3 linked regions of the Spirosoma aureum genome follow. The protein of the gene in region 2 binds, or shares a complex with, the protein of the main gene of each other region. Links are inferred from orthologs where the notes say so. Each region holds a gene or a part of one and is shown on either strand. Other genes may lie near its edges.

Region 1 (2,996 bases), 1.4 Mb from region 2 along the record:
TGGTGAACGGAAAAGCATCTGTTTTTCGGGCGATATTGGTCGAAAAAATTACCCCCTGCTGGTTGATCCGGAACCCGTTCCAAAGGTTGATTACCTCATCTGTGAAAGTACCTATGGTAATCGGCTGCACGAAAATATGATGTCGCCCGAAGATGCGCTGGCCGATATTATTCAGCGGACCTGTATTGACATTCCCGGACGACTTATCATTCCTTCGTTTAGCGTTGGCCGAACCCAGGCGTTACTGTACACGCTGAACCGGCTCTATACCGAACGGGATTTTCCGCCAATCCGGGTATTTTCAGATAGCCCGATGGCCTTTGAGAGTTCTAAAATTTACAATCAGCACATCAAAATGCTGAACCGGGAAGCCCGGGAATTCTACAAAGAGAACGAAGCCCTGTTTGACTTCCAGAACTTTCAGTTTCTGGAATCGTCGAAAGCCAGTAAGGCAGTATCGAATTATGGCGAACCCTGCATCATTATTTCGTCGTCGGGAATGGTTCAGGGCGGCCGTGTTGAGTATCATGTTGCCGAAAATATCAGCAACCCCTATTCAACAATCCTGATCATCGGCTATTGCGCCGAAGGAACACTCGGATGGCGGTTACTGAACGGCCAGCAAACACTCAGCATTAAAGGGAAAGACCATCAGGTACTGGCCAATATTGAAAAAATCGACGTATTCAGCGGCCACGGCGATCGGAACGATCTGATAAATTTTGTTGGCATGCAGTCGCCGGAAACACTTAAAAATATTTTCCTTGTCCACGGCGAATACGGAAGCATGGAGTCCTTTAAAGCCACACTCGCTGAAGAAGGGTATCCACAGGTCATTATTCCGAAAAAGGGCGAGAGCTTTGTATTATAAATGATGAACTATAAATTATGAATCATGTGTGATCAATGACGAATATCCCCACGGGTTGGCTGGTATTCATCATTCATTACACATTTTTCATCATTCTATGAGAACATACCTCGATTTTGAAAAGCCTATTGCCGACCTCGAAGCGCGGCTGGAAGAAACCAAACGATTGGCCCAAACCAGTAACGTAGACGTTAGCGAAGCGGTCAATATACTGGAGCAAAGTATCGACAAACTACGTCGGGAAATATTCCAGAATCTTACCCGCTGGCAACGGGTTCAGCTGTCTCGTCACCCCGACCGGCCCTACACCCTCGATTACATTTCGCTGATGTGCGATCAGTTTATCGAGCTACACGGTGACCGTACCGTACGCGATGATCCGGCAATGGTTGGCGGTTTTTGCGAACTTGGTGACCAGACGGTCATGATTATTGGGCAACAGAAGGGACGGAATACTAAACAGCGGCAACACCGAAACTTTGGTATGCCCAACCCGGAAGGCTACCGGAAGGCGTTGCGGCTCATGAAATTAGCCGAGAAATTTAATAAGCCGATTATTACGCTGATCGATACGCCGGGTGCATTCCCGGGTCTTGAAGCCGAGGAGCGTGGACAGGGAGAGGCAATTGCCCGTAACCTTAAAGAAATGTTCATGCTGACCGTGCCGGTTATTTGTATTGTCATTGGCGAAGGGGCATCGGGCGGAGCCTTGGGAATTGCCATCGGCGACCGTGTGCTGATGCTCGAAAATACCTGGTATTCGGTGATCTCTCCTGAAAACTGTTCGACCATCCTCTGGCGTAGCTGGGATTTTAAAGAACAGGCCGCTGAAGCCATGAAGCTGACGGCCCGCGATATGGAACTCTACAAATTGGTGGATGGCATTGTCGAAGAGCCGCTTGGTGGAGCCCATAACGACCACCAGGAAATGGCCTATCTGCTCAAAAAAGTCATTCTGAAAGCCCTGACTGAACTCAGTGCTATCGATCCGCACGAGCGAATCAACCAACGCATCGATAAGTTTTGTTCGATGGGTGTTGTTATCGAGTAAGGCTGATCCAATATTGTTCATAAAAGAAGCCGCTGAGTTATGCTTAGCGGCTTCTTTTATTTTTTGCTATCCAGTTACTTTTTTGCTATTGCTTTTTCTGCTTTATTTTCCAGCCGTTCTTCATCTTTTACGACTTCTTCTTCCTGCTTTTTATTCTCACGCTCAAATACATGAATCAGAACGATGAAATAAGACAGCAACAAAGGGCCGACAACCAGGCCCAGAATGCCAAAAATTGGTACACCAAGGACAATACCGGCCAGCGTAATGAGCGGATGGATATCGCCCATGCGTTTGGCCAGCATAATCCGGAGCAGGTTGTCAATATTGATAATAACAATGACACCAACCAGCAAAATACCGACGCCCTCGCCTGTATCGCCCTGAGACAACTTGATTAAGCCAGCCGGACCCCAGACTAACGGCGTTCCGAGGACAGGAACAAAAGCCATAAAAAAAGCCACAACTCCCCAGAAAGGCGCATCCGGCACATTGAAAATCCAAAGTGTAGCCCCCGTTAATACACCCTGTACTAAACACACCAGCAATTGGCCTAGTACATTGGCGTTTACGTTATTTTTAAGCGATTCACCCAGCTCCTGCTGCGTGTCGCGTTTGAAGGGCAGGTATTTGCGTAGGCCTTTCAGAAAGTCTTCCTGCTGTACGAACATATAGTACAACGTGAAGAACAGCACGCCAAGAATAACGATAAAGTCTAAGGCCCCACCTGCCAGAGAGGGCAATAGCTTACTGGCGTAGCTCGCTGCCTGCTGTGTAATGGATCGTATATTTTGCGGACTCGTAATCTGATAACCAGTCAAATCCTCAGCCTTTTTTACTAAATTCAGAATATCGTCCGTATGCTGACTATAGTACTGAATCCGGCCGATCAGTAACAGGCTCAGGGTTAGAAAAGGCAGAATAATGACAACCAGTGAGAAGATAATCAACAGAGCAGTCACCAGCGAGCGATTCCATTTTCGCTTTACAGTCAGAGCTCTGAACCACGGCTGGAAAACAACGTAAAGAATTCCGGCTCCCAGAAACGCTGATACATAGCCGCTTAGCCCCACT
Region 2 (3,038 bases):
TAAACGCACAATTGACGCGTTTGTTAAAGGGCAGTATTCGGCTTCTGATCTTGATCGCCCAGCGTTCGAACGGAACAAAACCGTGCTTTACTCAACACCGATGTTGCCCGAAAATGAATTCGTGCGCTCGAAGTTGAATGATTAAGCAATCTTATCTTTATACAAAAAAGGGCTTCCATCAGGAAAGCCCTTTTTCTTTGCAATAATTAACCAAAACAGCGAAAGGCAAGAGCCTGTGACCTATACGGACGTAAAAACTAACTTACTGGCCCATGCTGACCCCGAACGGGCAAAAACTTTGGCGTGGTTTTTTAAAACCAAGCCCGGTCAATATGGAGAGGGCGATCAATTTCTGGGGCTTTCTATGCCGCAGCAACACAGTATAGCCAAACAATACCTGCGTCTTCCAATGGATGATGTCGAACAATTACTCCGTGAACCATTTCACGAAATGCGGATGACCGGGCTCTTGATCTGGGTCTATCAGGCCAGAAAAACAAGTTCGATAGAACAGGAAGTCCTGATGGATCGATATGTGGCGAATCGACGTTACATCAACAACTGGGATCTGGTTGATGTCACTTGCCCGCATCTTGTTGGTCGGCCCTTGCTCCAGAATGATCGGTCTGTCTTGTATGAACTGGCTCAGGAAGATCATTTGTGGAGTCAGCGGATTGCTATTGTTTCGACAATGGCTTTCATTCGGGCGGGTCAGTTTGCCGACACATTTGCTATTTCGGAGGCTTTATTGGCCCATAAACACGATCTGATTCACAAAGCAGTGGGCTGGATGCTACGTGAAGTTGGTAAGCGTAATGTAGATGCACTGGAGGAATTTTTGCACGATCATGTTCATCAAATGCCTCGTACGGCACTACGCTATGCCATCGAAAAATTTGAGCCAGCCCGACGAAAGTATTATCTGACCTTATAGATGGGAGATTGGTCAATGGTCTTCGTATCTTTACGCCCCATATTGGCACTGTCAACTAAAAACCGGCCTGTCTGACAGCAGGCTATCAACTGTAAACTTAGACTATGTCTTGGTTCGTCCGAAAAGATAAGGGTATTCAAACCCCGACCGAAATGAAACGGGAGGCTCCCGACGGTCTGTGGTATCAATGCCCAAACTGCAAAAAAGCAATGCATACCCGTGAGCATAAGCTCAATGCATACACCTGTGTTCATTGTAATTATCACGAAAAAATTGGCTCAGAGGCCTATTTTTCTATCCTGTTCGATGATAACGAATTCACCGAACTCGATGCGAATATGACGTCTGCTGATCCACTGAAATTTGTCGACACAAAAGCCTATCCGGATCGGGTAAAGTCAACGATCGCCAAAACGGGGCTGAAAGATGCTGTTCGGACGGCCTATGGCCCAATGAATGGTAGTACGGTAACGATGGCGGTCATGGATTTTAACTTTATTGGCGGTTCGATGGGATCGGTCGTTGGCGAAAAAATTGCCCGCGCCATCGATTATGCCATTAAAAATAAGACGCCTTTCCTGATGATATCCCGATCGGGTGGTGCGAGGATGATGGAAGCTGGTTTTTCGCTCATGCAAATGGCCAAGACGTCCGCTAAACTAGCCCTGTTATCGGAAGCTAAAATACCTTACGTGTCGCTACTGACAGATCCTACAACAGGTGGTGTTACTGCGTCCTATGCGATGCTTGGCGATTTTAATATTGCCGAGCCAGAAGCGTTAATTGGTTTTGCCGGGCCGCGTGTTATTCGCGAAACCATCGGTAAAGATCTGCCCAAAGGTTTCCAAAGCGCTGAGTTTGTTCTGGATCATGGCTTTCTCGATTTTATCGTTGATCGGAAAGATTTGAAAGATAAATTGACGAACCTGTTCAGAATGCTTCAATAGCGTGGAGCGAGGAGCTCGGGGCAGAACGAGTTATTCCGCCCCGTGCCCCATGTTCCTCGCTCTCTGCTTATGCGCCTTGTCTCCCATCCGGTTTTATGTAATTACTATGTGACGTACCGCTGTAACGCCACGTGTAGTTTTTGTGATATATGGGAGCGGCCTTCACCTTACGTTACGCTGGATAACGTGCGTGACAATCTGCGTGATCTGAAGAAACTGGGCGTCCGGGTAGTTGATTTTACAGGTGGCGAACCTTTGCTTCACCGCCAGTTACCCGAACTACTCCAGGAAGCGAAGCGGCTTGGTTTCATCACAACTGTAACGACCAACGCCCTTCTGTATCCAAAATACGCCGATCGGTTGCGGGGATTGGTCGACATGCTCCATTTCTCGCTCGATTCGCCCGTGGCTGAAGAGCACGATCAGTCGCGGGGAGTGCGGTGTTTCGACAAGGTGATGGAGTCGATTGTCCTGGCTCGTCAACTGGGTGAACGTCCTGATATTCTATTCACCGTATTTGATCGGAACATTCAGCAAATCAGGCAGATGCACGAGGAAATTTGCCTGCCAAACGATCTGGTGCTAATCCTGAATCCTGTTTTTGACTATAATGCGGTTGAAACCGGTTCCCGTTTGTCTGATCAGGCGCTGAGCGAGTTATCGTGGTGGGGCAAACAGAAAAACGTTTACCTCAATGAAGCGTTTATCCAGCTTCGACTCGATGGGGGCAACCATATTGAGGCCCCTATCTGTAAAGCGGCCAGCACAACGATCGTTATTTCTCCTGAAAATAAATTAGTGCTGCCCTGTTATCACTTAGGTCTGAAAGACTTCGCCATTGATGGTCGTTTGCATGACCTGTACCGTTCCGACGAAGTTCAGAAGTTAGTAGCGCTGGAAGGCCGATTACCTGACTGTGAGGGTTGTGTGATTAACTGCTATATGCAGCCGTCATTTGCCGTTGAGATGAATAAATACTGGTGGAAGGCTTTGCCCAGCACACTCAAATACAACTGGGTAAAAGGTACCTGGAAACAATTAGTCTAGCTATTTTTCAGGATCTTTTGGATCATCGATTGCCTATCAACGTCGGCTTGCAGTAGATAAACTCCGGGCAAGACTCCCATTTCAATGGCTAAGTAACAGGCATAAAATCG
Region 3 (2,990 bases), 7.7 Mb from region 2 along the record:
AGTGAACTGACCCGATTTGAATTTTGGATCGTCCATGAGTTTAATATGGAATGGAATCGTGGTTTTGATGCCTTCGATCACAAATTCCTGCAATGCCCGCTTCATCCGCGTAATGACTTCCTCGCGTGATTGTCCTGATACGATCAGTTTCGCAATCATCGAGTCGTAGTTGGGGGGGATGGTGTAGCCCGTATACACATGACTGTCTACGCGAACGCCGTGACCACCCGGCATGTGCAGCACGGTAATTTTACCCGGTGATGGCCGAAAACCATTCGCTGGATCTTCAGCGTTGATCCGGCACTCCATCGCATAGAGTTTCGGAGTGTAGTTCCGCCCTGAAATTTCGACCCCGGCAGCCACCTTGATTTGCTCTTTAATCAAATCGAAGTCCGTTACTTCTTCCGTAATGGGGTGTTCAACCTGAATTCGGGTGTTCATTTCCATGAAATAGAACTTTCCATGCTTATCGACCAGAAACTCAACCGTTCCTGCGCCTTCATAACCAATTGCCTGTGCACCTTTGATGGCGGCTGCCCCCATTTGCTCCCGAAGTTCCTGCGAAACAATGGGCGATGGAGTTTCTTCTACCAGTTTCTGGTGACGGCGCTGAATCGAACAGTCACGTTCTGAGAGATGGCAGACTTTACCAAATTGGTCACCAACAATCTGAATTTCAATATGCCGCGGTTCTTCGACGAATTTTTCCAGATAAAGTCCGTCATTACCAAAAGCAGCTCCGGCTTCGGTACGGGCATCATTCCAGGCTTTTTCAAACTCGCTTTCCGAGCGAATAATCCGCATTCCTCGGCCTCCGCCACCAGCCGTTGCTTTCACAATGACGGGATAGCCCATTTCGGCCGAAAGGGTCTTGCCCTGTTCGATGGATTCCAACAGCCCCTCCGAACCCGGAATAACCGGAACACCAGCTGCTCTCATGGTCGCTTTGGCGGTTGCCTTATCGCCCATACCGTTGATTTGCTCGGCGGTGGCTCCAATAAACTTAATGCCGTAATCGGCGCAGATTTGCGAGAATTCAGCATTTTCGGACAGGAACCCGTAGCCGGGGTGGATGGCATCCGCTCCGGTCACTTCAGCCGCCGAAATAATGCTGGGGATACTCAGATAAGATTGTTTGCTAACCGGTGGGCCAATGCAAACAGCCTCATCGGCAAAGCGCACATGCAGGCTGTCGCGGTCGGCTGTCGAAAAAACAGCTACCGTTTTTATACCCATTTCGCGGCAGGTCCGAATGATTCGCAATGCGATCTCACCTCGGTTGGCGATTAATATTTTCTTGAACATAATGAGCGAATGAGTGAATGAGCGAATGAATGAATGTTTTGTTCGCGCCGATTTATTCGCTCATTCACTCATTCGCCCAATCACTAATTAAATAGGTTCTACCAAAAACAGGGGCTGATCGTATTCGACCGGGGTCGCATTCTCGACGAGAACTTTTACGATGCGGCCAGATACCTCCGACTCGATTTCGTTGAACAGCTTCATGGCTTCAATGATGCAGACTACTTTACCTTCAGTGACGCTATCACCGACTTCAACAAATGAAGGCGTTTCGGGATTAGATGAACGGTAGAACGTTCCGATCATCGGCGATTTAATGGTTATGTAGTTTGACGTTTCAGCTTTGGGCGCTGCTGCAACCGTTGGGGCAGCAACTGCCGATGGCGCTGTGGTCTGTGGTTGTGGTGCTACAGGTGCAAACGCAGCCGGTGAAGGAGCTGTAGCCGGGGCGGTGGGTACGCCCGAACCGTACCGTTTTACGCTGATTTTAAGATCAGTCGTTTCGATATTTACCTCATCTAGGCCAGATTGGGAGATGAAGTCGATGAGTTGCTGAATGTCTTTTGTGCTCATAGCTTTTGAATGATGAATTATGAATGATTAAGAACTGACAATTGCCATAGCGAATCGTTCACATTCATCATTCATAAGTCAAAAACTTATTTCACGCGTTCTACATAATCCCGTGTGCGGGTATCGACCTTAATTTTTTCGCCAGACTCTATAAAGAGCGGAACCATAATTTTAGCACCTGATTCTACCTCAACCCGCTTTTTGGGGCTGTTGGCTGTATCACCTTTAATGCCGGGTTCTGCATAGGTCACTTCCAGTTCGACAAACGGTGGCAGCTCACACGAAAGAGGGACTTCCGTTTCGGCATTGATCAGAATTTCAACTTCCTGGCCTTCTTTCATCAGATCGGCTCCATCAATGAGTTTTTCATCGATATTAATCTGATCAAACGACTCCTGATCCATAAAGTTATAGCCAGCTTCGTCCTTGTAAAGGTATTGGAATTTCCGGCGTTCAACCCGAACAGGATAGATCGTTACACCCGAGTTGAATGTATTATCGATTACCCGGCCCGTAGTCAGGCTTTTTAACTTTGTACGCACGAAAGCTGCGCCTTTACCGGGTTTCACGTGTTGAAATTCGGTAATTTGAAAGAGATCGTTGTTGAAGTTTAAGACTAGTCCATTGCGGATGTCTGCGGTCGTTGCCATTCTTACTAGTTTACAGTTTTCAATGTAGACGTTTACAATTTTTGGCCTTTAGTTCCAGTAAAATACTGTAAACTATTGCCAAAAAACAGTAAACTTATTTTAATACGCCCATTTCACGTAAGCAGCTCCCCATGTGAAGCCACCACCAAAAGCAGCTAATACCAGATTATCTCCTTTCTTTAGCTGTGATTCGTAATCAAATAAGCAAAGTGGTATAGTAGCAGCGGTGGTGTTGCCGTATTTATGGATATTCATCATGACCTTATCCGACTCTATTCCCATTCGGTGAGCGGTAGCGTCAATAATTCGTTTATTGGCCTGGTGTGGCACCAGCCAGGCAACGTCGCTGCCGGCCAGGTGATTTCGTTCCATGATTTCAGCCGACACATCGGCCATATTCTTGACGGCGAATTTAAACACAGCAGGGCCGTCCTGATAAACGTAATGCCAGCGTTTTTCGAC

What was found.
Region 1: the proteins of accD (region 2) and G8759_RS29230 are in contact, whole or in part, in a solved structure (PDB 8UXZ), measured with the Escherichia coli proteins. The link is inferred for Spirosoma aureum from one-to-one orthologs.
Region 3: the proteins of accD (region 2) and accB are in contact, whole or in part, in a solved structure (PDB 8UXZ), measured with the Escherichia coli proteins. The link is inferred for Spirosoma aureum from one-to-one orthologs.

The regions. Positions count from the first base shown.
Region 1 is NZ_CP050063.1:7,341,752-7,344,747, reverse strand. What follows is about bases 112-2,945. They hold G8759_RS29230 (acetyl-CoA carboxylase carboxyltransferase subunit alpha), read left to right. Parts: upstream 112-968; coding sequence 969-1,922; downstream 1,923-2,945. Other genes in these bases: G8759_RS29225 (AI-2E family transporter), read right to left, coding at 1,997-2,945; G8759_RS29235 (MBL fold metallo-hydrolase RNA specificity domain-containing protein), read left to right, coding at 112-871. In the rest of the region: more of G8759_RS29235, read left to right, coding at 1-111; more of G8759_RS29225, read right to left, coding at 2,946-2,996. UniProt on the Escherichia coli protein: Component of the acetyl coenzyme A carboxylase (ACC) complex. First, biotin carboxylase catalyzes the carboxylation of biotin on its carrier protein (BCCP) and then the CO(2) group is transferred by the carboxyltransferase to acetyl-CoA to form malonyl-CoA.
Region 2 is NZ_CP050063.1:8,699,142-8,702,179, reverse strand. What follows is about bases 84-2,959. They hold accD (acetyl-CoA carboxylase, carboxyltransferase subunit beta), read left to right. Parts: upstream 84-1,038; coding sequence 1,039-1,881; downstream 1,882-2,959. Other genes in these bases: G8759_RS34840 (radical SAM protein), read left to right, coding at 1,951-2,928; G8759_RS34850 (DNA alkylation repair protein), read left to right, coding at 236-934; ftsZ (cell division protein FtsZ), read left to right, coding at 84-145. In the rest of the region: more of ftsZ, read left to right, coding at 1-83.
Region 3 is NZ_CP050063.1:976,898-979,887, forward strand. Bases 136-2,963 are described here. They hold accB (acetyl-CoA carboxylase biotin carboxyl carrier protein), read right to left. Parts: upstream 1,879-2,963; coding sequence 1,393-1,878; downstream 136-1,392. Other genes in these bases: accC (acetyl-CoA carboxylase biotin carboxylase subunit), read right to left, coding at 136-1,305; efp (elongation factor P), read right to left, coding at 1,965-2,528; G8759_RS03975 (beta-ketoacyl-ACP synthase III), read right to left, coding at 2,628-2,963. In the rest of the region: more of accC, read right to left, coding at 1-135; more of G8759_RS03975, read right to left, coding at 2,964-2,990. UniProt on the Escherichia coli protein: This protein is a component of the acetyl coenzyme A carboxylase complex; first, biotin carboxylase catalyzes the carboxylation of the carrier protein and then the transcarboxylase transfers the carboxyl group to form malonyl-CoA.